Linked DNA regions of Pseudorhodoplanes sinuspersici. The main gene of each other region encodes a partner of the protein of the gene in region 4 in a complex. Links are inferred from orthologs where the notes say so. Each region holds a gene or a part of one and is shown on either strand. Other genes may lie near its edges. The genes, in order: accB, CAK95_RS10485, accC and accD.

Region 1 (7,247 bases), 2.9 Mb from region 4 along the record:
GACCGGGCGGCCTTCCTGACCACGATTCAGCACCTGCCAGAACCGAACATGATGCCGACGGTCGGCGCTGCGCCCGTCCGGCTTCTCGAATGCGAGATCCTCAACCCGCCCGTCATAATAAAGCGGGCTAACGGGCGCGTCTTTATAGGGTCGATCCAGCAGCACGCTGCCGACGATCTCGATGCTCGATTTCATCGTGATCGGATCGGCCGGATACCAACCGGCTTCGTGCATGGCGCGGATCACGTCTGTTCGATCGCCGACCAGACCGACATTCAACGCGTCGCCGGGAATGCCTTGCTTTGTGCGTGTCACCATCGGCTTGTTCGCGAGCCCCGGCTGATGTTCGTGATGCGTCCACGCGGCCGGAAGAATAATATACGCAATCGCACCATACAGCAGCGCGCTGACCGCAGCCGTAAGAATGACCGTGCGACGAACGCTTCGTTTCATATCACTCACACCGGATCTATTCCGCCGCGGATCGCCGACCATGCGATCAATGCAGCAACGACAAGAATGGCGGCGCACGCACTCCAAGGTCCCGTAAAGGCGTAAGCCAGCGCTCCGCCCATCGCGCCGACCAAAAATCCGATCAACACCATGAACACTGTGGCGAAGCGCTTGCGCGCTTCGGCGACCTGAACGGCGAGCGCGGTATCGGCCGCGACGCGCGCCGGCCGGAATATCGCGTAAATCAGTTCCGTCGCGTCGATCGCAAGCTGGGTGGAATTGCCAGTCATCACATTGGTCTGCGGCACGCCGCGCAGCAGCAATCGCACGAGCGTCGATTGCACGCCCATCGCTGCTGCCGATAACAACCCGGCAGCCGCGACACGCCAGGAATCAGGATCGTCGACCGGCCATGAATACAGCATCAGACCGGTGAAGCCTGCAAGCAACAATGTTTCCAATGCAAACACCAGCGGCAGCGATGAATGTTTGCTTCCGCGACGGGCAATGATGATCGCGGCAGCGATACCCGCTCCCAGCATAAAAACCGGAATGGCGAGGAGCTTCGCCGCAACGCCGCGGTCATCGACCACGATCTCGGCGGCAGCGACGACAAAGCTGCCGGTCACCTGCGCGGCGAAGAATCCGAACAACGCCAGGAAAGTGATGCTGTCGACATAACCGGCGACGAAACTGAGCAGAGGCGGAACAACGCGTGGTAATGGCGCCGGACCGGTTGCGTCACTCATCTTTTTGCCAGCCATTCTCCGATGCGCTGCACGGCTGCGTGCATGTCGGCCTGCGATTGCGCATAGCAGAAGCGCAGATAATGCCGCCCATCGATCGGATCGAAATCGACGCCGGGCGTTGCGGCGACATGCGCCTCTTCCAACATGCGTTTGGCAAAATCGTAGGAGTCATCGGAGAAGCGCGACACATTCGCATAGAGATAGAATGCGCCATCGACGGGCAGAAATTTGTCGAGTCCGGCTTTCGGCAAACCGTCGATCAGGATCTGGCGGTTATCCTCATAGCCATACTTGACCCCATCCATCTCATTGCGGCCGTCAAAGGCCGCTTCCGCCGCGATCTGCGACAGCGTCGGCACGCTGATAGCGAGATTGCCCTGCAGGCGCTCGATCGGACGCACCAGCGGCTCCGGCGCAACGATCCAGCCGATCCGCCAGCCGGTCATGCAGAAATATTTGGAGAAGGAGTTGATCACCAGTGCATTCGACGAGAGGCGCAACGCCGTTTCGGCCGGGAACGCATAATCGAGGCCGTGATAGATTTCGTCGGAGATGAACCTGATGTTTTCCGCATCGGCCATGGCGATCAGGTCGGCCAGCGCCGCAGGTCGCATCATCGTGCCGGTCGGATTGGCGGGGCTTGCAACGAGCAAACCGGCCAGCGGCTTCTGCCGATGCACCGCCATCACCGCATCCGGCGTCACTGCCCAGCGCGTTGCCTCATTGGTCTCGATCAGCACCGGCTCGCAGCCGAGCGCTTTCAGGATATGCCGGTATGGCGGATAACCGGGATTGGCGATGCCGACCCGATCGCCCGGTTCGAACATCGCCAGGAAACTGAGAATGAAACCGGCGGACGAGCCAGTGGTGACGATGACGCGGGCCGGATCGAGATCGACCTTGTAGGCCTCACCATAATGCCGCGCGATCCGCGCCCTGAGCGAGGTGAAGCCCAACGCCTCGGTGTAGCGCAGCGGACCGTCGAGCGCCTTTCGTGCGGCCTCGATGGCGGTGCGCGGTGCCGGTGCGGCGGGCTGGCCGACCTCCATGTGGACAACGTGATGCCCGGCCGCTTCCACGCGCGTCGCCGCCGCGATGACGTCCATGACCATGAAGGGCGGAACATCGCTGCGCGCTGACGGTGAGAGAATCTGTCGGGCCCGCTCCTGCATCATGTCAGGTGTCTTCCAGTGACGGTTCCGGTTTCCTGCGCCCCGCTCCTGCCGCATTCGCGGGTTTGCTTCGTATCTTTCCGGACCATGACCTTGGCGTGATTTGACCGGCCACTGCCAGCTATCTAGTTTGCGCCAAAACGAAGCATCAGGGCGTTATGAGCGCAGCCGTAAACTCGCACAGGCCTGGTGCCGCGATTTTGAAGTTCCTGCACCATTTGCGGCAAACTCCAGTCAGGAACTTCAAAATCGAAAGCGGCACTAGAATCATAGACTTGCTAATGCACCTTTGTTTCCGAAGTTCGTGTAAGAGATTGCCGCAGATGGAGCATGAACTTCGGAAACGGTGCATTAGCAGGACCATGCGCGCGAAGCCAGTCTCCCGCTTCATTGCGGCCGCCGTTGCAATGGTCATGGCTTGCCCGCCGATGCCAGCCAAGGCGCAACGGGGCGGGCTGCCGCTGATCCGCGATGCGGAAATCGAGCAATTGCTGCGCGAATATACACAACCGATCTTCAGAACGGCCGGCCTCACCGGCGCCAATATCCGGATCGTGCTGATCAACGACAAATCCTTCAACGCCTTCGTGGTCGACGGCCGCCGCATCTTCGTGAATACCGGCGCTCTCTCAGAATCAACAACGCCGAATCAGATCATCGGCGTGCTGGCCCACGAAACCGGCCATATTGCCGGCCGACACCTGTCGCGCCTGCGCGAAGAACTCGCCCGTCTGCAAACGGCAGCGCTGATCGGCATGCTGCTCGGCGCTGCGGCGATGGCCGCCGGGGGCGGCTCGAGCGGAGCGGGCCAAGCCGGCGCGGCGATGATCACCGGTACCCAGCAATTCGCCACCCGCTCGCTGCTGTCATACCAACGCGCGCATGAGGAACAGGCCGACCGTGCGGCGGTGAAGTTCCTGGCGGCGACGGGTCAGTCCGCCAAGGGCATGTACGAGACCTTCAAGCGTTTCGCCGACCAGTCGATGTTCACTGCGCGTTACGCCGACCCCTACGCGCAGTCGCACCCGATGCCGACCGAACGTATCGCGGCGCTCACCGAAATCGCCCGCTCAAGCCCGAACTGGGAGAAGAAGGATTCGCCGGAATTGCAGGCACGTCACGACATGATGCGGGCCAAGCTGGCCGGCTTCATGGAATCGCCTCAGACAGTCGCGCGCCGCTATCCGTTGAGCGACACGTCTCTTCCTGCACGCTATGCGCGGGCGATCTCGACCTATCGTCACTCCGACCTGCGCGCTGCCATTGCCCAGATCGACTCATTGATAGCGGTACAGCCGAACAATCCCTACTTCTATGAGCTGAAGGGTCAGGCCCTGCTGGAAGGCTCACGTGCGGCTGAGGCGATCGCACCGCTGCGCCGCGCTGTACAGCTCGCGCCGCAGCCTACACTGATCCAGCTCATGCTCGGTCAGGCGCTGGTCGCCACCAACGATCCGAGACATTCGGAGGAAGCGATCACTATCCTGCGCAACGCGCTCGCCCGCGAACCCGATGCGCCGCAGGCTTATCAGCAACTGGCCATGGCCTATGGCCGCAAGGGCGACGTCGCGCAGGCCGACCTCGCCTCCGCGCAGGCCGCCTTCGCGCGCGGCGACATCAAGACTGCCCGCGAACTTGCCGCGCGGGCCAAGACCCGTTTGCAGGTCGGCTCCCCCGGATGGGTGCGGGCCGATGATATCGTAGCAACCAAGATACCCACTCTTCCCAACCGTCCGAACTGATCGGGCAAAGGATGATCCGATGACCGCCCTCTTCCGTTCACTCTTTGCGATTGCCGTTGCGGTCGTCGCATTCTCAGGCGTGGCGCAGGCGCAAAGCTTCACACCACAGCAACGCGGCGAGATCGAAACGATCATCCGCGACTATTTCATCAAACATCCCGAGATGATCGAAGAGTTGCAGGCGCTGGCTGCGTCCGAGAAGGTCAAGCGCCTGATCGGCGAGAACAAGGACATGCTGCTCAATTCGCCGCGGCAGGTGACGCTCGGCAATCCCAAGGGCGACGTCACGATGGTCGAGTTCTTCGACTACAATTGCGGTTATTGCAAACGCGCGCTCGACGACATGATGACGCTGATGAAGAACGACCCCAATCTGCGCATCGTGCTGAAGGAAATGCCGGTCCTCAGCCAAGGCAGCATGGAAGCGGCACAGGTGGCAGCGGCGCTGGCGATGCAGGACAAGTCTGGCAAGCGCTATCTCGACTTCCACCAGAAATTGCTCGGAGGCCGCGGACAGGCCGACAAGGCCCGGGCGCTGGCCGTCGCCAAGGAAGCCGGCGCCGACATGGCCCGGCTGGAAAAGGACATGACCAGCCCCGAGGTCAAGACAGCGCTGGAGGAGAGCTTCAAGCTGGCGGAAGCCTTCAACATTCAGGGCACGCCCTCCTACGTGATCGGCAATGAGGTGCTGGTGGGCGCGGTCGGCCTGAAGGAATTACAGAGCAAGATCAACGCCGCCCGTTGCGGCAAAGCCACCTGCTGAGGGGCGCTTAACAAGCCGTCAATCCTCCCGGCCGATGCCGGGCCGGGAGGGCCTCCGTCCGCCTGTTTGTTCCCAACCCGGGCTTTCCCTCGGCCGACAGCCCGCCTATAAGGTGCCCGCCAGGGCGCCCGCGCCCTTTTTCCCCCTCGTAACGACGGCGCGACAGAACGGCCACGCATGGCGACGATTTACGTCCTGAACGGTCCGAACCTGAACCTGCTCGGCACCCGCGAGCCGGAGGTTTATGGCCGTGCCACACTCAAGGATGTGGAAAAGCTGTGCCGGGACGCCGGCCAGAAGCATGGCTTCACAGTCGAATTCCGGCAAAGCAACCATGAGGGCCAACTGGTCGACTGGATCCAGGAGGCACATGCGCAACAGGCCGCCGGGATCGTCATCAATCCGGCCGCCTATACCCATACATCGATCGCGATCCTGGACGCCTTGCTCATGGGCAAGGCGCCGACGATCGAGGTCCATATCAGCAATATTCACGCGCGCGACGAATTCCGCCGCCATTCGTATGTCTCCAAGGCTGCGAAAGCGGTGATCTGCGGGTTCGGCGTGCAGGGTTACGTTCTGGCGATCGATGGCATCGCCGCAATGATCGACACATCGAAGGGCTGACACAACGTGGCTTCAGACAAAGACAAAAAAACCGGCGCCCAACCTTATGACGAGGACATGATCCGTGGCCTCGCCAAACTTCTCGACGAAACCGGACTGACCGATATCGAGATCGAGCGCGACGGATTGCGCGTTAAGATCGGCCGGGCCGCCCGTGCCGTTCAGGTTGCAGCCCCAGCGCACGTCCCGGCGGCCGCGCCTGCAGCGATTGCCCCGATCGCAACCAATGATCCGGCGAAACATCCGGGCGCGGTGCCGTCGCCGATGGTCGGCACGGCCTATCTTGCGCCATCACCGGGCGCGCGCCCCTTCGTCGATATCGGCCAGCCGGTGAAAGCCGGCGACACGCTGCTGATCATCGAAGCGATGAAAACCATGAACCAGATTCCGGCGACACGCTCGGGCATCGTCACGCAGATCCTTGTCGAAGACGGCCAGCCGGTCGAATTCGGCGAAGCACTGGTGATTATCGAGTGATGTTCGATAAAATCCTCATCGCCAATCGCGGCGAGATCGCATTACGGGTGCTGCGCGCGTGTAAGGAGCTCGGCATTCCCTCGGTCGCGGTGCATTCCACCGCCGATGCCGACGCGATGCATGTGCGTCTTGCCGACGAAAGCGTCTGCATCGGTCCGCCGCCGGCGCGCGACAGCTATCTGAATGTGCCGGCTCTGCTTGCGGCGTGCGAGATCACCGGCGCCGATGCCGTGCATCCCGGCTACGGCTTCCTCTCCGAGAATGCCCGCTTTGCCGAGATCCTTGCCGAGCACGGCATCGGCTTCATCGGTCCCAAGGCCGAACATATCCGCCTGATGGGCGACAAGATCGAAGCCAAGCGCACCGCCAAGAAGCTCGGCATTCCGGTGGTGCCGGGTTCGGAAGGCGGCGTCACCTCCGATGTCGAAGCGTTCAAGATCGGCAGGGAGATCGGTTATCCGGTGCTCGTGAAAGCAGCAGCTGGCGGCGGCGGACGCGGCATGAAGGTCGCCTATACCGAACAGGATATGAGCATGGCTCTGTCCACCGCGCGTTCGGAAGCGAAGGCGGCCTTCGGCGACGATGCCGTGTATCTTGAGAAGTACCTGCAGAAGCCGCGCCATATCGAAATTCAGATCCTGGGCGATGGCCGCGGCGACGCGATCCATCTCGGCGAACGCGACTGTTCGCTGCAGCGCCGGCATCAGAAGGTGCTGGAGGAAAGCCCCTCGCCCGCACTCAATACCGAGCAGCGCAACAAGATCGGCGAAGTCTGCGCCAAGGCCATGCGCGAGATGAAATATCTCGGCGCCGGGACAATCGAGTTTCTATACGAGGATGGCGAATTCTATTTCATCGAAATGAATACGCGCATCCAGGTCGAGCATCCGGTGACGGAGATGATCACCGACATCGATCTCGTGCTCGAACAAATCCGCGTCGCCGCTGGCGGCGACCTGCCCTGCAAGCAGGAAGACCTGAACTTCTATGGTCACGCGATCGAGTGCCGCGTGAACGCGGAAAATCCCTTCAACTTCCGTCCGTCACCCGGCAAGATCCTGCATTATCACCCGCCGGGCGGCCTTGGCGTGCGCGTCGATTCCGCAGCCTATCAAGGCTACACGATCCCGCCCTATTACGATTCGATGGTCGGCAAGCTGATCGTCCACGGCAAGACGCGGCAGGAATGCCTGATGCGGCTGAAGCGAGCGTTGGATGAATTTGTGATCGACGGTGTCGAGACCACGCTGCCGCTATTCCGCAC
Region 2 (7,143 bases), 110 kb from region 4 along the record:
GTTCCAGCGCGACAAGGACTACATCGTCCGCAATGGCGAGGTGGTGATCATCGACGAATTCACCGGCCGCATGATGCCGGGACGCCGCTATTCGGAAGGTCTGCATCAGGCGCTGGAAGCGAAAGAACATCAGCCGATCCAGCCAGAAAACCAAACGCTGGCTTCAATTACCTTCCAGAATTATTTCCGCATGTACGACAAGCTCGGCGGCATGACCGGTACGGCGCTGACCGAGGCAGACGAGTTCTACGACATCTATAAACTGAACGTGGTCGAGGTGCCGACCAACCGGCCGATGCAGCGCGATGACCAGGACGACGAGGTCTATCGCACCAATGGCGAGAAATATCGTTCGATCGTTGCGCTGCTCGATGACTGCAAGAAGCGCGGCCAGCCGGTGCTTGTCGGTACGACGTCGATCGAGAAGTCGGAACAGCTGGCCGAGATGCTGCGCAAGGAGGGCTGGGAGCAACATGATTTCGCCGATCCCAACGCCTTCGCCAAACTTTACACCGGTGACGAGGGCGCGGCGAAGGCCAAGGTCTTTGCGATCCTGAATGCACGGTATCACGAACAGGAAGCCTATATCGTCTCGCAGGCCGGTGTTCCCGGCGCGATCACCATCGCCACTAACATGGCCGGCCGCGGCACTGACATTCAGCTCGGTGGTAACGCCGACATGCGCATCCGTCAGGAATTGCAGGGCGTCGAGGGCGAGGAACGCGAGAAGCGGGTGCAGGATATCCGCGATCAGGTCTCGCGGCTGAAGGAAAAGTCGCTGGCGGCCGGCGGGCTGTTTGTGCTCGGCACCGAGCGGCATGAAAGCCGCCGTATCGACAACCAGCTTCGTGGCCGCTCCGGCCGTCAGGGCGATCCAGGCCGTTCCAAATTCTTCCTGTCGCTCGAAGACGACCTGATGCGCATCTTCGGCTCGGACAAGCTCGACAGCATGCTGACCAAGCTGGGTCTCAAGGAGGGTGAGGCGATCATCCATCCCTGGATCAACAAGGCCCTGGAAAAGGCGCAGCAGAAGGTCGAGGCGCGCAACTTCGATCTGCGCAAGAACATCCTGAAATACGACGATGTCGCCAACGATCAGCGTAAGGTCATCTTCGACCAACGCATCGATATGATGAAGGACAACGATGTCGCCGAGACCGTTACCGACATGCGCCACGCGCTGATCGACGATCTCGTGTCCAAGCACATTCCGGAGAATGCGTATCCGGAACAATGGGACGTGAACGGTCTGCATGAGGCAGTGCAGCATATCCTGAACCTCGATCTGCCGATCCAGGACTGGGCGAAGGAAGAGGGTATCGCCGACGAAGAGGTGCGCGAACGCATCATCAAGCGAGCTGACGAGGTGATGGCTGCTAAGTCCGCGCAATATGGCCCTGAGGTCATGCGTTATGTCGAGAAGTCGGTGTTGTTGCAGACGCTCGATCACCTTTGGCGCGAGCATCTCATTATGCTCGAGCATCTGCGTCAGGTGATCGGCCTGCGCGGCTATGGCCAGCGCGATCCGCTCAACGAATACAAGTCGGAGGCTTTCCAGCTGTTCGAGGCGATGATCGCGAATATGCGCGAGGGGGTGACCGGACAGCTTATGCGGGTCGAGGTGGTGCAGGCGCCGCCGGAAGACGAGCAGCAACAGCTTCCCTATATGGAAGCGCATAAGGTCGATCCATTCACCGGCGAGGATGAAATGTCCTATGCCAATGCGACGCTGTCGCCGGCAATGGCTGGCGGCGCCGGTGCACAGCAGGCGGTCGAGCGTGATCCGAAAAATCCGGCAACCTGGGGCAAGGTCGGGCGCAACGAAGCCTGTCCATGTGGTTCCGGCAAGAAATACAAGCATTGCCACGGCCGCTTCGGTTGATTCGGAGAGGCCGCGCCCCGACAAAAATTGAGCGTAAATGGCCGGGAGGATACCCGGCCATTTACCTCTGCCATTGTCTAAGTCTAGTTGTCCAAGTCTAAAAGCAGTTGCTCTTCAGCGGACTCCAAGCTCTCTTAGAGCGTTGTGTCGCTCTCTTAGGGCGTTGTGTCGCGCTGCAGCAGCCGAAACAATTTCGGCCCGGCGTGCGTTGTCACCTACGGACTTTGAACTGATGGGTGCGAGACATGCAGGTTCCTCTCGAAATTGCTTTTCACAATATCGAGCATTCCGACCGAGCCGAAACCCAAATCAGAGATCACGTCGCCCGCCTCGAAGACATCTATGATCGATTGACGGCCTGCCGCGTCCGGGTGGATCAGCGTGCTAACAATACAAACCAAACCATTCCGCCCGTGGTCCGCATCGAAATCAGCGTGCCGGGCTTCAAAGACATTGTCGTCGCGCACGAGCCTGACCGGTTGCAGCGACGATTTCAGCGCCCCGATCTGACCAACGCGATCCATGAAGCTTTCCGTATCGCCGAACGCCAGCTCAGCGAATTCAAGGAGAAGCTGGCCAATCGGACCGCAGTGATGATGCATGAAGCGGCCAACGAATTTGCCGGCCAGGTTGCGGAGATCACACCAGGTGAGGATTATGGCTTTCTGCTCAACAAGGAGGGCGGGATGCTCTATTTCCACCGCAACTCACTTTTGAGCGGCGATTTCGACCGCCTGAAGCGCGGCGACTACGTCACCTATGTCGAGGAAGTCGGCGACACCGGTCCCATTGCAACCAAGGTGCGGATCAAACAAAAAAACGGCAGAGACTAACCTTTTAACGGAAAGCGCCGAAACGGCTTTCAAAGCTCGAAGCCTGCGGGATCGGCTGAGAACCACTCATAACGCTACCCGTCGGTTGCGACGCCGGAGTTGCGGTCGGAGCTGGCTGGGGTGCAGGGGCTTCGCCGGCAGCCGGTGCGGCTGCGGTTTTCATTTTTGGTGTTTCGCTCGGTGTGCGCGATGCAGAGGCGGACGGCGCTGCCCGGGTTGGAACCTCAGCCTGCTTTTCGCTTGAACCGCGTAAACCAATCATGCGGGATACTTTGGTCCGTACCGTCTCCCGCTGCGGGGCCGGGGCAGCGGGCGTAGCAGGAGCCATCGGTTGAACCGAGGCAACTCGGGTCGATGCTGCTTCCGGCTCACGCGAGCCGCCCCGGAAGAAGTTTCCGATCTTTTCGGCAAAGGTGAGCTCCGGAGCCGGACGCATGCCAATCTTGGTCTGCGGTGCGTTGCGCGGCAGTGGCACATCGGCAGTCTGAACCGGCGCAGAGACGGCAGCCGAGTTCGTGACCTCGTCCTCGCTCGGCGATGATGCGCTGAAGGCGACCATCGGACCCGGATTGTTCGGATCAACAATCAGCTTGGCATTGCCGCGCTCGTCGATAATCTCGTGCGGGCGGAGCTTGGCAATGAAGGTCGGGTGCATGCCACCGTCACGGCCGCTCTTGATGGGAGCGGTCGGCGTGTTGCGGGCGGCAAGCTGCGCGAATTGCAGCTCATCGTTGCGCTGCTTGGACTGCACTGCCTCGGCAATTTCTCGCGGCACTTCGTAGACCGGGCATCTGCCCCTCGGGCTGAAGCTCATCGGCGAGAAATTGCCGCCAGGAGCCGCCGCGTTGAATACGTAGCGCTTCTCGCAGACGTCGACCTTCGGCTCGAGACGCGTCACCTCGAAATGATCGTTGCCTTCCTTCAGCATGCGCCAGAACGGCATGTTCGGGTTGTTGCGGTGCTTGGCCATGTTGGCCGCAGTCATTCGGAACGGATAAGCCTGCACCTGGAAGGATTTCTGGCCACCAAAGAATGATTCGCGGCCGAGCGCGAAGATCTCCGAAATCTGTTCGTTGCTCATCGCGTAACAGCCACGCGATGAGCAATCGCCATGGACCATCAGATGCGCGCCGGTGCGATCATGCGCGCGATCAAACGCGTTCGGATAACCCATGTTGAACGCCAGATAGAACTGCGAATTCGGATTCATCTGGCCAGGGGTGATATCGTAGAAACCTTCCGGCGCCTGCCGGTCGCCTTCCTTGATCTTCGGGCCAAGATCGCCGGACCATTTGCAGATTGGGTAGGTCTTCAGCAGCGCGAACTGACCGTTGCGATCCTTCTTCCAGACTTCGAGTTCGGATTCGCTTTTGAACACCCGCACAAGGATTGGCGAGCTCACGTCCATGTTCTTTTCGGCGATATCTGCCAGCAGCTTGGGTGGGATTGGCGCGTTGGCCTTGGCCGCGCTCGGGAAATTGCCTTCGGTCTTGCAGCCGCTTACGGTCACAGCCCCGAGCAGCGCCGCTGACAGCATCAGCGTCCGAAGAAAATCAGGGCGCAACGGCAACGCTTTAGCCCCCACGGTCGGCAGTCCCCCACATACCCGATTGCTAACCCCCAAATGCGGGCTTCGCAAGGGCGGTACGGTTCCCCATTCTGTTGACCATACCACAATGAACGGTCAGTAAAAACTGCCGAAAATAAAGGCTTTCAACGCGGCATCTTTATGGCCGGAGTATGTTTGCGAGCCCGCTGTTCAGTAAGGTTAATTTTTGAAAAACCGGCTTCGCAAGGCCGCTTGCGGTAATATTTTACTGCAGAAATTCACAGCTTTCCACGGCCGATTGCGAGGAATTTCTCCCGCCGCATCTTCCGGATCATGTCGCGATCATAAGACTTCAGCTCGGCAAATGATGCGGCGATGGTGTCCGCGGCTTTCTCGATGGCCGCCCTTGGATCGCGGTGGGCCCCACCCATCGGCTCGCTGACGATGGTATCGATGATGCCGAACCGCATCAGATCCTGGGCCGTGATCTTCATGTTGGTCGCAGCTTCCTGCGCTTTGGTGCTGTCGTGCCAGAGAATCGAGGCGGCGCCTTCCGGCGAGATCACGCTGTAAATCGCGTGCTCCATCATCAGGACGCGATTGGCCGTGGCGATGGCAATCGCGCCGCCTGAGCCGCCTTCGCCCAGAACCAGCGCGACATTGGGCACGCCGAGATTGAGGCAGGCCTCGGTCGAGCGGGCAATGGCTTCCGCCTGACCGCGTTCTTCTGCGTCGATGCCAGGATAGGCGCCTGCGGTGTCGACCAGCGCCAGAACCGGAATATCGAATCGATCTGCCATTTCCATTAGCCGGACGGCCTTGCGGTAGCCTTCCGGGCGGGCCATGCCGAAATTGTGCTTCAGCCGGGTTTCGGTGGTCGAACCCTTCTCGTGGCCGATCACGCAGATGCTTTCGCCGCGGAAACGGCCAAATCCGCCGACAATGGCGTCGTCGTCACTGAATTTGCGGTCGCCAGCCAGCGGCACGAAATCGTCAATGATAGCAGCAACGAAATCCAGGCAGTGCGGCCGCTGCGGATGGCGCGCGACCTGTGTCTTCTGCCACGGCGTCAGCGTTTGATAGAGTTCCTGCAGTGTCTGTGAGGCCTTGGCTTCCAGACGCGAGATTTCTTCTTCGACCTGGACTTCGCCGCCTCCCTCCGTCTGCACGGCCCGCAATTCCTCGATCTTGGCCTCGAGTTCGGCGACGGGTTTTTCGAAATCGAGGTAAGAGCGCATCGTCTTTCGGATTGTTGGACCGGCGGAGCCGGATGGCACGCAGCGGGCGCACATGACCTTTTGGGGTGCGCAAGTCAAGCAAACAAGATCAGGGATGCTGGTTAAAGGCTGGTCTTTCGCTGAGCGTTAACGCCCGCTTTTCATCGGAGCCGTTGCGTCGGTGAGTGGATGCAGATCGCGAACCATCGTCTTCAGACGTTCTTCGAGGATATGGGTATAGATTTGCGTCGTCGAAATGTCGGAATGGCCGAGCAATGTCTGCACCACCCGAAGATCCGCACCATTCTGAAGCAGATGGCTGGCAAAGGCATGGCGGAGCACATGCGGGCTGATCGCCTGGGGCCGCAAGCCGCTTGCCGCCGCCAGCGACTTCAGATCCCTTGCGAAATGTTGGCGGGTCAGATGGCCCTCCTCCCCGAAGGATGGAAACAGCCATTTCGAATTTTCATTCCGGGTATCCTTGAGCAAGGCTCTGTAATTCGTCATCGCCTGCCGCGCGGCGTCGTTCAGAGGCACCATGCGTTCCTTGCCGCCCTTGCCGCGTACCATCAGCATGCGCTGGTCGCGCCGTGCCGCGGAAGAGGGCAGAGCCACGAGTTCGGAGACACGCAGTCCGGTCGCATAAAGCAATTCGAGCAGGCAATAGAGCCGTGCTGTACGCTGTCTCTCGGCGACTGATTGCTCGCAGCGGTCGGCCTGTTCGCGTGCGGTGCCAATGAGTTTGTCGACATCGGAGACCGACATCACCTTGGGCAAAGTACGGCCTCGTTTCGGACCTTCAAGGATGGCTGCCGGATCGTCGCCACGGTGGCCTTCGGCATAGAGGAAACGATAGAGTTGGCGGATGGCTGATAATTTTCGTGCGACCGATGCCGGCGCCAATCCTCGCCGCGTCAGATCGCTCAGATAGGAGCGGATGTCGTCGGTTGTCGCATCGACGATGCGGCTGCCGGTCGGCGGGAGATGGCCGCTGAATTCATCGAGATCGGACCGATAGGCTGACAATGTGTTCGGACGCGCGCCACGCTCTGCGGCCAGCATGTCGAGAAAGAGCTCGATCTGGGCTTCGCCTCGATCCGCTGCAGGACGTGCCATTTGTCAGGTGCCTGCGAAATTAATCTCAACGCTGCTTGGCAAACCGGTCCGGCGGAATCGTCACGGTGATTTCGCGGGTCTCCGGCTGAACCAGCACCGCGAGCGCGACCATGCTGCCATAGACCACACCGATGATGATCCCGACAGTTGCGAGAAATCGGAAGAGAGTCGGCATGCTGCGCACGCGTGGTGGTTAACGGACAGGACGACTACCACCATGTTCGCGGCGTCTAGACAAGAACCTTCAGCCCATCGCGCTCGCTGCGCGAATTTTGGCGTCAGGAAAAGCCTCAAATGGCCAGGCGGGTTGCAATATCCGGCCCGTGCTATAATGCCTCAAAAGTCGCCGCGGAACCCGACCATGCCGCAAAGTCTCGCCGAAAACGTATCGACCGTGGATGTGCCCGAAGCCGCCCTCGTGGGTGCGCTTGGCGGGCGCTCGCTGGTCCTTGTCGGCATGATGGGAGCCGGAAAGTCTTCGGTCGGACGCAAGCTGGCGACACGGCTGGCTTTGCCGTTCGTGGATGCGGATACCGAAATCGAGAC
Region 3 (7,290 bases), 2.9 Mb from region 4 along the record:
GGCGGGCCGCGAGCCGCAATCTCCGGTCAAAGCCGCGTCATATTAACAGAGGTGGTGCCGGATCCGCCGATGGATGGACGCGATTATTGGGTGTGGGCCGGGCGCATCTTGCGCACGATGTCGTCGGCCGGCTGCAACTTGGCGCCGTCGAGATAATCGTAGGAGGTCATGACCCCTTTGCCGTTTTGCAGTGCCGTTCGGCCGACATAGAGACCGAGTGTGGCCTGGTGATCGAGGGCGCGGAAAGTCACCTTGCCCGATGGCGACAGGAACGTCAGGCCCTCGAAGACTTTGGCCAGCTCTTCCGAATTGGTGGACTTGGCCTTGTCGATACCTGCCGCAAGCGCCTTGATTGTCGTGTAGCCAACAAGCGATGAAATGCGCGGATAATCGTTATAGCGCTTCTGGTAGGCCGTCAGAAACTCCATGTGCTCCGGGGTTTTGATCAAATACCAAGGGTAACCGGTGACATACCAGTTTTTCGGCGCTTCATCTTTAAGAGGATCGAGATATTCGGGCTCGCCCGTCAGCAGGCTGACAACCTCGATGCCGCTGAACAGATCCCGCGTCTCGCCGTCACGCACGAATTTGGCGAGGTCAGCGCCGAACAGAACATTGAAGACAGCATCGGGCTTGGCATCCGCGAGTGCTTGAACGACAGACGCAGAATCGATCTTGCCAAGGGGAGGGGCCAGATCAATGACGAATTCGACATCGGGCTGCGCGGCTTTCAAAAGGCTCTTGAACGTCGCAACAGCCGATTGTCCGTATTCATAATTGGGATAGACGAAAGCCCAGCGCTTGCGTTTGAGAGCGGCCGCATGCGGCACAAGCGCGGCGGCATGGCTGTAAGTCGATGGCCGCAGGCGGAAGGTGTAGCGGTTGCCGGAATCCCAGACGATCTTGTCGGTCAGCGGCGCGGAGGCCAGGAAGAAAACCTTGTGTTGCCTGGCATAGTCGGCCACGGCGAGACCGACATGCGACAGGATCGTGCCGGTGAGAATGTCGACTTTTGCATTGAGGCGCAGGTCGTCAGCCATGCGGACCGCGTCACCGGGATTGGCCCCGTCATCGCGCGCGACGATTTCAAGTGTTTTGCCCAAGAGGCCGCCAGCCGCGTTGATTTCTTCGACCGCGAGATCGACGCCTTTCCGGTATGGTCCGAGATTGGCCGACATCGCCTTGTAGCTGTTGATGTCGCCGATCTTGATGACGTTTTGCGCGGACGACGAGCTCACAGTGGCCAGCGCAACGGCCAGAGCCATGGATGTGGCGATGACAACGGACCGGTATTTCATGGCAAACCCCTCATTTGGCATGAGCAAAGAATGTGATTTCGCTGCCGGCTCGGCGAGATCGGATATGTCAGGCGGCGTTGGCACCGCCGGATTGGGCGAACGATTTCTCTGTTTCAATTATCTTGTCGACGGCCCGGCGCATCCGCATGGGCGAGGCATCGATTGCGATACGAACCGGCCGTGTATTTCGCGGTTCCTTCTCGTTGAGATGGATCGCCTCGAGAATGGTCTTGTCTTCATCGAAGGCGGTGCGGAATTGGCCGATCATTGCCTGCGTGGTCGCCTCGTCCGTCTGGAAGTTTTTAACGAACAGCCAATGATCGATGCAGCGTTCCGCATCGACCGGTGTGATGAAGTGGCATGCAAAAATCTGAAGACTATTGCTACGCTCGCCGTCCGGAGCTCCCGTTCCTGTCGGTGCGCTGCCAAAGTCGACCATAGCGATGCAAGGCGGCGTATAATGATAGTAGTGCCAGCGATCGACATTGCCGGCGAAATTTCCGAATTTCTGGAACAGCGGGATCGCTGGCGCGTCGAGAATCCAGCGCCAGGTGAGGAAGGTGTCGCCCTGCTTTTCGCTGTGAACCGGAATGTCCTCGCTGGCGGAATTGCCGAGCGTCGACAGATGGACAAAGCTGACATGGGCCGGATCGCACAAATTGTCGGCGAGGTTGAGATAGTGGCAGCCGATCTCCAGCGCGTCGCCTTCCACGGCGCTCCAGTTGGCATCGTGATATTGCGGCAGGTCGAACACCTTTGATGGGTCGGCGAGGGCAGGGTCGCCCATCCAGATCCAGGCGAGTCCCATATTTTCGACGATCGGATAGGCGCGGACACGGGCATTCGGGGGGATGACCGGTTGCCCTGGAATGCGGATACATTGACCGCTGCAATCGAAGGTCAGGCCATGATAGCCGCACTCGATATTGTCGTCCTTCAGGCGACCCATCGACAGTGGCGCGAGCCTGTGCGGACAGGCATCGTCGAGCGCTACGACCGTCCCCGACGCCTTGCGGTAGAGGACGACAAGCTGGCCCAATATGCGCCGTTGCGTGAGGCTTTGTGAGATGTCGCGCGACCAAGCTAGGGGGTACCAAGCATTCCTGATGAATTCATCCATCGGCGCCGCTCCGCTTCACCATAATCTATGTATGAAGTATTTACTTAATTAAAGTCTAGACAGTCTCCCAGCGCTGTCAATGGGAGTGAATGTCGAAAAACGCGGCACCGTTGCCTCGACATTGGAGGCGTGCCGGGTGACGTGCTTGTGAATCCCGCAGTGCACATGCATACAGGTTCACATTGCGCCGATTCAGAACTGAAGCCGATTCAGAACTTGAAAATGTGAGGCGAGGCGCGACAGAGTACCAGAGCGCTTTGGGCCCATACACGTCTGGATGTGCAAAGCTTTAGGTGCGAAAAATATCTTGGGCGCGTAGTGGGGTCGTTCGCATGCCGGGGGATCTGGTTCAATCGTCACGAGCCGCGTCTAAGGTCAAAAGACCCAAGACCGAAGCGTCAATGGCTGAATCGTCAAAGACTGAAGTGTCAAAGACCAAAGTGTCAAAATCCGAAGTCCTCAAACCCGGAAAGCGCAAGGCTCCGCGAGTCGGACGTCCAAAGGCGCAGCCGCGCGGTGAAGCCGCGGATACGCGTGACAACATTCTGCAGGCAGCGGTGAAAGTATTTGCCGAACGGGGGCTCGGCGGCGGCCGGATTAATCTCGTCTCTCGCGCGGCGCGTTCGAACGACCGGATGATCTATTATTATTTCGGCAGCAAGGAGAAGCTGTTCGTCGAGGTGCTTGAAAAGATTTACCGCGACATGTGGGAGGCCGAGAGCAAACTTGCTCTCGATCTTTCAGAGCCGGTCGCCGCGCTCAAGCACATCGTGCATTTCACGATGAATCATTATCTCGCTCATCCGGAAATGCTGACGCTGCTCAACAACGAAAATTTGCACAAGGGCAAATACGTTTCAAAATCCAAGGCGATGAAGGAATTGTCGTCGCCGGCCCTCGATTTGATGGAGCAGGTCTATCAGGCCGGCGTTAAACAGGGCGTATTCCGGCGCGGAATTGCCCCGCTCCACATCTATCTGACCATTCTTGCGCTCAATTATTTCTATGTGTCCAACCGTTATACGTTGTCGGCGTTTCTTGGGCTCGATCTGATGGGCGCAGACAGTTTGTCCGGCTGGCGCAATTGGGTCGAAGAGGTCGTGCTCCGGGCCGTCCGCGGATAGCCGGCCTGATTCATCTCGCAGACGCGAGAAGCAGACCCCGAAAACAACAAGAAGTGAGCGAAGGCCATACTTCTCGGGTGCGGCCTTCAGGGCTAGTCTTGTCGTTCAAAGCGGGACTGGGAGGTACCGAGCGACAATAACGCAACACCGATATCCAGGAGAGTCTGATGGCAATGGCCGATTGGCGCCTCGAAGGCGAATGGATGAAGAATTGTACCTGTGCATTCGGATGCCCGTGCGACTTCAATGCCAAGCCGACAAACGGGGATTGCCAGGGATTTGTCGCCATGCGGATCACGAAGGGCCATTATAACGACGTCAGTCTCGATGGCTTGAGTTTTTGCGTCACCGTCTCGTTTCCCGGTGCTCTCCACGAAGGTAACGGACAGGCCCAACCGATCATCGACGAACGGGCGAGTGCGGCGCAGCGCGAGGCACTGTTCAACATATTGTCGGGACAGAACGCCGCCGAAGGAACGCTTTTTCAGATCGTCAGCCTGATCGTGAGTAAATTTCACGATCCGATCTTCGCGCCTATCACGTTTGATTTCGACAAAGAGGCGAGAACCGCTCGCATCAGCATTCCAGGTGTGCTCGAAACGGATGTCGAGCCAATCAAGAATCCTGTGACCGGAGCGCCGCATCGCATCAGGGTGGTGATGCCCGAAGGCTTCGAGCACATCGAGGGCGAGGTGGCCTCCGCGAATATCCGCAGCATGGGCGCAATCAAGTTTGAAACCCGGGGCACCCACAGCACGCTTGCGAATGTCGTGCAAACGCCACAGGGTGTCGCGGCGTGATCTAAGCGTTTGGCAAATCCACGCGCGATTGGGAAAGCCGTCGTGATCAATACGGCCATCGCAGGGCTGCTACGCCGCGATCGGATGCTGGTCGCGGCCGCGTTGTTCGCTGTGATTGTGCTGTCGTGGATTTATCTCCTGACAGGCGCGGGCATGAGCATGCACGAGATGGATGGCATGCTCATGCCGATGCGGATGGAGCCGTGGACGCTCAACTACGCCGCGTTGGTCTTTGCAATGTGGGCGATCATGATGGCGGCAATGATGCTGCCGAGCGCCGCTCCCATCATTCTTCTGTTTGGCACGATCGAGCGGCGGCGGCAAAAGGACGATCTGACGACAGTATCGTTCGCGCTTGGCTACGTCGTCATCTGGGTCTTGTTCAGCGTTGCAGCGACCGCGCTTCAGTTCGGCGCAGAACAGGTGGCCCTTATGTCGCCGATGATGCAGATGACGAGTATCGCTCTGGCCGGGGCGATGCTGATCCTGGCCGGCCTCTATCAATGGACTCCCTTCAAACAGTCATGCCTGCGTCGCTGTCGCTCGCCGCTCGATTTCATTGTGAGCGAGTGGCGGGAGGGCAGGGCCGGCGCGCTTGTGATGGGATTGCGGCACGGCGGTTTTTGCCTCGGTTGCTGCTGGGCGCTGATGCTGCTGCTGTTCGTTGGCGGCGTGATGAACCTCGTCTGGATCGCAGGTCTTTCGATCTTCGTGCTGATCGAGAAGCTTGCGCCGGCCGGTCATTGGATCGGCCGCGCGGCCGGCATCGGGCTCATAGCCTGGGGCGGCGCGGTGCTGTTCGGGCTGCTTCCCGCTTCGCTCGAAATGCTTTAACTCTCCATCCCGCCTTGGGCGAGGAATTGCTCAAGCCAGTGGATGGAGTAATTTCCGTCGATGATATCCTGATTGCGGACCAGTGTGCGGAATAGCGGCAGCGTGGTCTCGACACCGTCGATCACAAATTCATCCAACGCTCGCTTCAGCCGCATCAGGCATTCCTGCCGCGTCTTGCCGTGGACGATCAGCTTGCCGACCATCGAATCGTAATAGGGCGGGATCGTGTAGCCTTGATAGGCTGCGGAATCGACGCGCACGCCAAGGCCGCCCGGCGGGTGATAATGCAGGATCTTGCCGGGTGACGGACGGAAGTTGAAGGGATTTTCCGCGTTCACGCGGCACTCGATCGCGTGACCATAGAAGTTCAGGTCTTCCTGCTTGCAGGGCAGGTCGCCGCCAGCGGCGACGCGGATTTGTTCGAGCACGAGATCGATGTCGGTGATCATCTCCGTCACCGGATGCTCGACCTGGATGCGCGTATTCATTTCGATGAAATAGAATTCGCCATCCTCGTATAGAAACTCGATTGTCCCGGCGCCGAGATATTTCATCTCGCGCATGGCCTTGGCGCAGACTTCGCCGATCTTGTTGCGCTGCTCGGTATTGAGTGCGGGCGAGGGGCTTTCCTCCAGCACCTTCTGATGCCGGCGCTGCAGCGAACAGTCGCGTTCGCCGAGATGGATCGCGTCGCCGCGGCCATCGCCCAGGATCTGAATTTCGATATGGCGCGGCTTCTGCAGGTACTTCTCAAGATACACGGCATCGTCGCCGAAGGCCGCCTTCGCTTCCGAACGCGCGGTGGACAGAGCCATGCTCATATCCTGTTCGGTATAGGCGACCTTCATGCCGCGTCCGCCGCCGCCAGCTGCTGCTTTCACGAGCACCGGATAACCGATCTCCCTGCCGATCTTGAACGCTTCGACATCGGAGGTGACGCCGCCTTCCGAACCCGGCACCACCGGAATGCCGAGCTTCTTGGCGGTGCGCTTGGCTTCGATCTTGTCGCCCATCAGGCGGATATGTTCGGCCTTGGGACCGATGAAGCCGATGCCGTGCTCGGCAAGGATCTCGGCAAAGCGGGCATTCTCGGAGAGGAAGCCGTAGCCGGGATGCACGGCATCGGCGCCGGTGATCTCGCACGCCGCAAGCAGAGCCGGCACATTCAGATAGCTGTCGCGCGCCGGCGGCGGACCGATGCAGACGCTTTCGTCGGCAAGACGCACATGCATCGCGTCGGCATCGGCGGTGGAATGCACCGCGACCGAGGGAATGCCGAGCTCCTTACACGCGCGCAGCACCCGTAATGCGATCTCGCCGCGATTGGCGATGAGGATTTTATCGAACATCACTCGATAATCACCAGTGCTTCGCCGAATTCGACCGGCTGGCCGTCTTCGACAAGGATCTGCGTGACGATGCCCGAGCGTGTCGCCGGAATCTGGTTCATGGTTTTCATCGCTTCGATGATCAGCAGCGTGTCGCCGGCTTTCACCGGCTGGCCGATATCGACGAAGGGGCGCGCGCCCGGTGATGGCGCAAGATAGGCCGTGCCGACCATCGGCGACGGCACCGCGCCCGGATGTTTCGCCGGATCATTGGTTGCGATCGGGGCAATCGCTGCAGGCGCGGCCGCCGGGACGTGCGCTGGGGCTGCAACCTGAACGGCACGGGCGGCCCGGCCGATCTTAACGCGCAATCCGTCGCGCTCGATCTCGATATCGGTCAGTCCGGTTTCGTCGAGAAGTTTGGCGAGGCCACGGATCATGTCCTCGTCATAAGGTTGGGCGCCGGTTTTTTTGTCTTTGTCTGAAGCCACGTTGTGTCAGCCCTTCGATGTGTCGATCATTGCGGCGATGCCATCGATCGCCAGAACGTAACCCTGCACGCCGAACCCGCAGATCACCGCTTTCGCAGCCTTGGAGACATACGAATGGCGGCGGAATTCGTCGCGCGCGTGAATATTGCTGATATGGACCTCGATCGTCGGCGCCTTGCCCATGAGCAAGGCGTCCAGGATCGCGATCGATGTATGGGTATAGGCGGCCGGATTGATGACGATCCCGGCGGCCTGTTGCGCATGTGCCTCCTGGATCCAGTCGACCAGTTGGCCC
Region 4 (7,115 bases):
ATCGAGCCAGATTTCGCTGCCCGCGGGCGCAAGTGTAACAAGATGCCCATGTGTCAGCCGCTGCATCCGTGCCGGCCATTCGGCTTTCACGAGGCCGGCATCATAAGCCTCCACCGAAATCCGCAAACCCGACGCCCGCAACGCCGCAACGGCAACACCGGCATTCACGAATTGATGGCGCCCAGGCAGCTTTGGGCCGGGAAGATCGAGCAGACCGTTGTCATCCTGATAGACAAGGCGGCGATGTTCTTCGCTCGCATTCCAGTGTTCGCCGGCGACGAGGAGCGGTGCCCGCATGCGCTGCGCGGTGCGTTCGATGATCGACAGGGCTTCCGGCATTTGCGGGCCAATGACGGCCCGCACTCCGCGCTTGATGATGCCTGCTTTTTCCGTCGCGACGCTTTCGATCGAATCGCCGAGGTAATCGGCATGATCTAGCGACACCGGCGTGATGACGCTCAGCAGCGGTGCATCGACGACATTGGTCGCGTCGAGGCGGCCGCCAAGCCCGACTTCAAGCAGCAGCACATCGGCAGGGTGGCGCGAGAACAGCAGCATGCCGGCCGCTGTCGTGATCTCGAACACAGTGATCGGTTCGCCGGCATTGAGGCGCTCGCACTCTTCAAGTGTCGCACGCAACTCATCATCACCGACCAATTGGCCGCCGCCTTCAGCCGCAATCCGGAAGCGCTCGTTGAACCGTACCAGATGCGGCGAGGTATAGACATGCACATGCTGGCCGGCCGCTTCGAGGATCGAGCGCATGAAGGCGATTGTCGAGCCCTTGCCATTCGTGCCGGCCACCTGGATGACCGGTGGCAGCTTTCGCTCGGGGTGATCGAGGCGCGCGAGCAGACGCCACATCCGGTCGAGCGAAAGATCGATCAGCCTGGGATGCAGCGCGAGCAGGCGCGTGAGTGTGTCGTCGAGCGTGGTCATGAACAATGACTAGCACGGCCTGCACGTCTCCGCGAAGGCATAGAGCCAGAACAAGGCTGGCATCCCGCTTGCTCAGACATGCGTGGAGCGATTTTCAATAATTCAATTTCAGGCGGACGCCGCTGCCATTTCCGCAGCCGGCAGCGCCGGATGCGTGGCGGGCGACGACGCCTTGGTGAGCAAGCGGCAAATGCGCGCCAGCGTTGCACGCATCTCATGCCGGTGCACCACCATGTCGACCATGCCATGCTCTTTCAGGTACTCGGCGCGCTGGAAGCCGGCTGGCAATTTCTCACGAATCGTCTGTTCAATGACGCGCGGGCCGGCAAAGCCGATCAACGCACCAGGCTCGGCGATATGCACATCGCCCAACATCGCGTAGGAAGCCGTAACGCCGCCCGTCGTCGGATTGGTGAGAACGACGATGTAAGGCTTCTTTGCTTCACGCAGCATTTCGACCGCGACCGTCGTGCGCGGCATCTGCATCAGCGACAGGATGCCTTCCTGCATGCGCGCACCGCCCGACGCGGCAAAGAGAATGAACGGTGTACCGCGCTCGACTGCGGTCTCCAGCCCCTTCACCACCGCTTCGCCCGCAGCCATGCCAAGCGAGCCACCCATGAAATCGAAATCCTGCACGCCGATCACGACGGGAATGGTATCCAGCCGGCCGAAGCCGAGCTTGATCGCGTCATTCATGCCGGTCTTCGTGCGGGCATCTTTCAGACGGTCGGCATATTTGCGCTGATCGCGGAATTTCAGCGGATCGATGGACACTTCCGGCACACCGATATCGAGCCAAGTCTCGCCATCGAACATCGACTTGAGGCGGGCCGTGGCGCTCATGCGCATATGGTAGTTCGAGCCAGGGATGACGAACTGGTTCGCTTCCACGTCCTTGAAGAAGACGAGCTGACCGGTCTCCGGGCATTTGATCCAGAGATTTTCCGGCGTTTCCCGCCGATTCAGGAACGACCGGATTTTCGGGCGGACGACGTTGGAGATCCAGTTCATACGCTTGGCTTCATCCTGCACAAAGCCCGGCCTGCCGGGCGCTCTTCATGGGTTCATGTACTCTTCTTTGGCCGATATTGCCGCAACTTTTCACAGTAAAGGTAATTAAATACTCCCATTCTATGTGAGATTTTCGCGGTGGCCTTGCAACCAAAGCCATCGCAACGCGTTCGCCAGTCACCTCTTATTCCAAAATTGGAGATTGCGATGTTCCACGGGGCGCGCCACGCATGGCTCGGTTTGGGTACAATCTCCCTTTTTCTCCTGGGGTTCCTGTTAGTGCTGAATAACGTCCAGGCTGCGGAACCGGCCGAGTCGCAACCTGATATTACCAACTCACTGGAAGCTACCCCCGCCGAACCTCCCGCCGCGGCCGTCGTACTTGAAGGCGGCGAGGCCGGTAGCATCCTCGGCAAGGAGGTTCGCAGCGCCACGGATGAAAAACTCGGACGCATCGTCGACGTGATCGTAGATCGCCGCGGCACCACCCGCGCCGCAGTCATCGACTTCGGCGGCTTCCTTGGCGTCGGCAGCAAGAAGATCGCCGTGGCGTGGGATATCCTGACCTTTGCCGCGCCTCCGGGCGGAGAGGACAAGATCACCGTGCAGACGACGCGGGATCGCCTCAACAAGGCACCTGAATTCAAGGACGGCAAACCCATCACCGTACTCGGCGCGCGCGACGAAGCCGCGAGGACGAAATTCACGTTGAAGGCTTCGGAGTGGTGAGCTGTCGGCGGTAACCGACGAACGCGATAAAAAGATCCGCGGTGGAAATCCTGCCGGGGAAAAAGTGCGCGAATTCGGAACACCGCCTCCTCCGCCAGGGTCTCCTCAGCCCGATAACCAATCACAGCCTTCGAAGCGAAGTCTGCGCGGACTTGATTGGTTCGTGTTCTGCGTTGCCGACGTGCAGACTGGTTTTGGCCCATTCGTCGCCGTCTATCTCGCCAGCCAGAAATGGACGCAGATCGACATCGGCCTCATTCTTACGACCGGCAGTCTGGTCGGCTTGCTTGGGCAGATCCCCGGCGGCATGCTTGTCGACCGCGCCCGGTCGGAACGCCTTGTCGCCGGGCTTGCGATCCTCGCCATCGCAACGAGTGCGGTCATCTATGCATCGTTCCCATTCTTCGCCGCGATCCTCCTCGCCGCCGTTGTTCATGCGATGGCAAGCTGCGTGCTGGGCCCATGCATTGCCGCGATCAGTCTCGGACTCGTTGGACATACAACCATAGCCGAGCGTCTCGGGCGCAATGCGCGCTTTGCCTCGATCGGCAATGGTCTTGCCGCCGCAACGATGGGCACTGTCGGTTATTTCTTTTCACCGCAGGCAGTCTTCGTTGTCACCGCAATGCTTGCCGCGCCGACGGTGCTCGCACTGAGTCAGATTTCCGCTGCGGAAATCATCCCGGACAGAGCGCATGGCGGCACAACCGGAACACCCCAAAAGCAAAGCATTTCATTTCGGCAATTGCTGCAACATCGATCATTGCTCGCACTCGGCTTTTGCCTGGTTCTGTTTCACCTCGCCAATGCCGCATTGTTGCCATTGATGGGCACGGTCGTGACCACACGATCAAGTCAATGGGCTACCGTTCTGATCGGCGCCTGCATCGTCGTACCGCAAATCATCGTTGCAGCGATTGCACCATCCGTCGGTGCGCACTCACGCACCTGGGGTCGCCGTACGTTGTTACTGATTGGCGTTGGCGCGTTACCGATCCGAGCAGTTTTGTTTGCAATCGTGCACGATCCTTATCTGATTGTAGCTGTGCAAATCCTTGATGGCCTCACCGCGGCCATCATCGGCGTTATCGTTCCTCTGGTCGTCGCAGATCTGACACGCGGCTCTGGCCGCTTCAACACAGGACTCGGCATGATTGGAACAATGTCCGGCATCGGCGCATCGTTTAGTCCAACCCTCGCGGGGCTGATTGCCGATCATCTCGGCACCACGATTGCCTTTCTCAGCCTTGGCATGATCGGTGCCATGGCACTGACTGCGGTATGGTTGCTCATTCCCGAAACGCGCAGTGAAAACTTGAAATAAAAAATGTTGCGCCGCCGCGGAACCTTCCGCTGCGCTCGTCGTCCTCTTAACGAGCATTTCCGTGTTCACCTCTGCGCTCGGCTTCTTGCCTCGTTATTGAGCATCTACATCTCTCGAACCAGGATCATTCATGACAGGTGCCAATCGCTACGCGAATAGCCCTTTTCTATTCATGATGCATTATGTTCGCTGCAGGCCGCTGGCGCATCTTGTCATCCTGACGGCGGTCCTGGCGGCGGTCGCCTGCTCGGTCCTCACACAATACGGCGTGAAAATCCTCGTCGACGTTCTCGCGATGACGCCGGCGACTGCACCGATCTGGACTGCGCTCGGAATTCTCGTCGCATTGATTGCCGCGGATAATCTGTTGTGGCGGCTTGCCGGATTTGTCGCGAGCTTCACCTTCGTCGGTGTCACCGGCGATTTGCGCCGCGACCTGTTCCGGCACGTGACCGGGCATTCCCTGACCTTTTTTGCCGATCGTATGCCGGGCACGCTGAGCAGCCGCATCACCGCCATTTCCAACGCCGTGTTTGCAGTCGGCAATATGGCAGTGTGGAATTTGATACCGCCCTGCGCAGCGACCTTCATTGCTGTTGCGTTGCTCGCGACCGTCAGTCTGCCGATGGCCGCGGTGTTGTTTGTCGTTGCCGGCATCATGGTCTTCGCCATGTTCTGGTTCGCGGCCGCCGGCAAGCCCCTGCATCATGATTTTGCCGACAAGGCGGCGGCGATTGACGGCGAGATGGTCGACGTCATCAGCAACATGCCGTTGGTCAGCGCCTTTGGCGGTCATCGCCGCGAGCATCGGCGGTTCGAAACCATCATCAATTCCGAAATGACGGCTCGACGGCGCAGCCTGCTCTATCTGGAAAAGCTACGACTCGTGCATGCTGCAGTGACGATCGTGCTTGCTGTCGGCGTGTTGGCTTGGGCCATCATGCTGTGGCAGCGCGGCAGCGCGACTGCAGGTGACGTGGTGCTAACCTGCACGCTAGCGCTGTCGATCCTGCATGCGACGCGCGATCTTGCCGTCGCACTGGTCGATGCCACGCAGCATATGGCACGGCTGTCGGAAGCCCTGCCGCTTCTGCTCGTGCCGCACGATCTTAACGATCATCCGGATGCCAAGCCGTTGGTGCATCGTCCGTCCAGCGTCGCGTTCGAGAACGTATCCTTCGCCTATCCGGACGGCCGTCGCGTGTTCAAGGATTTCAACCTTCGGCTCGAACCCGGCCAGCGTGTCGGTCTGATCGGACCATCGGGTGGCGGCAAGTCGACGCTCTTCGCGCTGCTGCAGCGGCTTTACGACGTACAGAAGGGCCGCATCCTGATCGATGGGCAAAACATCACGCGCGTTACGCAGGAGAGCTTGCGCGAATCCATCGCCGTCGTGCCACAGGATGTGTCGATGTTCCGCCGAACGATCATGGAAAACATCCGCTATGGCCACCCCTCAGCCAGCGATCAGATGGTGCGGGCGGCGGCGCACGCAGCGCGGTGCGACTTCATTGACGGCTTGCCGCAGAAATTCGAGACGCTGGTCGGCGATCGCGGCGTCAAACTCTCCGGCGGACAGCGGCAGCGCATCGCCATCGCCCGCGCCTTCCTGAAGGAAGCGCCGCTGTTGCTGCTCGATGAAGCGACGTCCGCGCTTGATAGCGATTCCGAGGAGCTTATTCACGAAGCTCTGGAAGAATTGATGCAAGGGCGCACCGTCATCGCCATCGCGCATCGTCTCTCGACGCTCAGCAGCTTCGATCGCATCATCGCGCTTGAGGCAGGCAAGATTGTCGAAGACGGACCAGCCGAGCTGCTGCTGTTCAATGACGGCATTTACTCGCGCTTTGCCAAGCAGCAATTCGGCTATACTCCGACCAATGTTGTGCCGCTTGGCCGCGAACGCACCAGAGAACGCAAGTCGCGGCAATAGAACATTCTCGCGCGAAGGGCGTACCGGTTCGCGCGAAGAAAACGCATCAAAAATAAATGCTATTCCGCCGCCGCGCGGCGAACCGAGCGTACGCCGTCGGCCAGCTCGGACACGAGCATCGTCACCGCTTTGACCGTGTCGGCGGTGGCGTTGCCGTTCGCATCGAGGCTATTGCATAGCCGATCAATCAAGGCCGAGCCGACCACAACGGCATCGGCGCCCCCGGCAATGTCGCGGGCATTCTGCGCCGTCTTGACGCCGAAGCCGACGGCGACCGGCAATGTCGTGTGACGTTTGATTCGCGCCACCGCGTCCGACACGCGTGTTGCGTTGGGCGTTGCCGAGCCGGTGATGCCGGTGATCGAGACGTAATAGACAAAGCCCGATGTGTTTGCGAGCACGGCGGGCAGGCGCTTGTCATCGGTCGTCGGTGTCGCGAGGCGGATGAAATTCAGACCGGCTTTCAATGCCGGCAGGCAGAGTTCGGAATCCTCCTCCGGCGGAAGATCGACAACGATCAAGCCATCCACGCCGGCTTCGAGTGCATCGACAAGGAATTTATCGACGCCATAGATATAGATCGGGTTGTAGTAACCCATCAGCACGATCGGTGTGTCGGCGTCGACTGTACGGAATTCGCGTACGAGCTGCAGCGTCTTCTTCAGCGTCTGCCCGGCCTTCAGCGCACGCAGACCTGCGGCCTGGATCGCCGGCCCATCGGCCATCGGATCGGTGAACGGCATGCCGATCTCGATCACATCCGCACCGGCCTTTGGCAGCGCGGAGATCACCGCGAGCGAGGTGGCATAATCGGGATCGCCCGCCATCATAAATGTGACAAGCCCGGCGCGGCCTTCGCGCTTGAGATCTTCGAAGCGGCGGTCGATGCGTGTTGCCATGATCAGATTGCCGTTCCGAGATGTTCAGCGACGCTGGCGAGATCCTTGTCGCCGCGGCCGGAAAGATTGACCACCATCAGGTGATCCTTCGGTTTCTTCGGCGCAATCTCCGTCACCTTCGCCAAGGCATGCGCCGTTTCGAGCGCGGGAATGATGCCTTCGAGCTTCGAGCAGAGCTGAAACGCTGCCACCGCCTCGCCATCCGTTGCCGACAGGAATTTCACACGCCCCATATCGGCGAGCCATGCATGTTCGGGTCCGATACCGGGATAATCGA

Evidence for each region.
Region 1: the proteins of accD (region 4) and accB are in contact, whole or in part, in a solved structure (PDB 8UXZ), measured with the Escherichia coli proteins. The link is inferred for Pseudorhodoplanes sinuspersici from one-to-one orthologs.
Region 2: the proteins of accD (region 4) and CAK95_RS10485 are in contact, whole or in part, in a solved structure (PDB 8UXZ), measured with the Escherichia coli proteins. The link is inferred for Pseudorhodoplanes sinuspersici from one-to-one orthologs.
Region 3: the proteins of accD (region 4) and accC are in contact, whole or in part, in a solved structure (PDB 8UXZ), measured with the Escherichia coli proteins. The link is inferred for Pseudorhodoplanes sinuspersici from one-to-one orthologs.

The regions. Positions count from the first base shown.
Region 1 is NZ_CP021112.1:5,171,399-5,178,645, forward strand. What follows is about bases 4,350-7,247. They hold accB (acetyl-CoA carboxylase biotin carboxyl carrier protein), read left to right. Parts: upstream 4,350-5,512; coding sequence 5,513-5,983; downstream 5,984-7,247. Other genes in these bases: CAK95_RS25235 (DsbA family protein), read left to right, coding at 4,350-4,879; aroQ (type II 3-dehydroquinate dehydratase), read left to right, coding at 5,057-5,506; accC (acetyl-CoA carboxylase biotin carboxylase subunit), read left to right, coding at 5,983-7,247. In the rest of the region: CAK95_RS25215 (LssY C-terminal domain-containing protein), read right to left, coding at 1-453; CAK95_RS25220 (YoaK family protein), read right to left, coding at 459-1,202; CAK95_RS25225 (pyridoxal phosphate-dependent aminotransferase), read right to left, coding at 1,199-2,377; CAK95_RS25230 (M48 family metalloprotease), read left to right, coding at 2,737-4,116; more of CAK95_RS25235, read left to right, coding at 4,136-4,349. UniProt on the Escherichia coli protein: This protein is a component of the acetyl coenzyme A carboxylase complex; first, biotin carboxylase catalyzes the carboxylation of the carrier protein and then the transcarboxylase transfers the carboxyl group to form malonyl-CoA.
Region 2 is NZ_CP021112.1:2,148,622-2,155,764, forward strand. The notes cover bases 3,529-6,322. They hold CAK95_RS10485 (acetyl-CoA carboxylase carboxyltransferase subunit alpha), read right to left. Parts: upstream 5,515-6,322; coding sequence 4,543-5,514; downstream 3,529-4,542. Other genes in these bases: CAK95_RS10480 (L,D-transpeptidase family protein), read right to left, coding at 3,529-4,252; CAK95_RS10490 (site-specific tyrosine recombinase XerD), read right to left, coding at 5,629-6,322. Outside these bases: preprotein translocase subunit SecA, read left to right, coding at 1-1,882; CAK95_RS10475 (HPF/RaiA family ribosome-associated protein), read left to right, coding at 2,128-2,715; more of CAK95_RS10480, read right to left, coding at 2,720-3,528; more of CAK95_RS10490, read right to left, coding at 6,323-6,597; CAK95_RS10495 (histidine kinase), read right to left, coding at 6,623-6,772; CAK95_RS10500 (shikimate kinase), read left to right, coding at 6,959-7,143. UniProt on the Escherichia coli protein: Component of the acetyl coenzyme A carboxylase (ACC) complex. First, biotin carboxylase catalyzes the carboxylation of biotin on its carrier protein (BCCP) and then the CO(2) group is transferred by the carboxyltransferase to acetyl-CoA to form malonyl-CoA.
Region 3 is NZ_CP021112.1:5,176,616-5,183,905, reverse strand. Bases 4,350-7,290 are described here. They hold accC (acetyl-CoA carboxylase biotin carboxylase subunit), read right to left. Parts: upstream 6,526-7,290; coding sequence 5,173-6,525; downstream 4,350-5,172. Other genes in these bases: aroQ (type II 3-dehydroquinate dehydratase), read right to left, coding at 7,002-7,290; accB (acetyl-CoA carboxylase biotin carboxyl carrier protein), read right to left, coding at 6,525-6,995; CAK95_RS25255 (DUF2182 domain-containing protein), read left to right, coding at 4,385-5,176. Also shown: CAK95_RS25275 (ABC transporter substrate-binding protein), read right to left, coding at 84-1,298; CAK95_RS25270 (aromatic ring-hydroxylating dioxygenase subunit alpha), read right to left, coding at 1,366-2,418; CAK95_RS25265 (TetR/AcrR family transcriptional regulator), read left to right, coding at 2,820-3,542; CAK95_RS25260 (DUF1326 domain-containing protein), read left to right, coding at 3,710-4,342. UniProt on the Escherichia coli protein: This protein is a component of the acetyl coenzyme A carboxylase complex; first, biotin carboxylase catalyzes the carboxylation of the carrier protein and then the transcarboxylase transfers the carboxyl group to form malonyl-CoA.
Region 4 is NZ_CP021112.1:2,257,109-2,264,223, reverse strand. The notes cover bases 1-2,766. They hold accD (acetyl-CoA carboxylase, carboxyltransferase subunit beta), read right to left. Parts: upstream 1,954-2,766; coding sequence 1,048-1,953; downstream 1-1,047. Other genes in these bases: CAK95_RS10985 (PRC-barrel domain-containing protein), read left to right, coding at 2,161-2,682; CAK95_RS10995 (bifunctional folylpolyglutamate synthase/dihydrofolate synthase), read right to left, coding at 1-939. In the rest of the region: CAK95_RS10980 (MFS transporter), read left to right, coding at 2,846-4,006; CAK95_RS10975 (ABC transporter ATP-binding protein), read left to right, coding at 4,137-5,939; trpA (tryptophan synthase subunit alpha), read right to left, coding at 5,999-6,838; trpB (tryptophan synthase subunit beta), read right to left, coding at 6,841-7,115.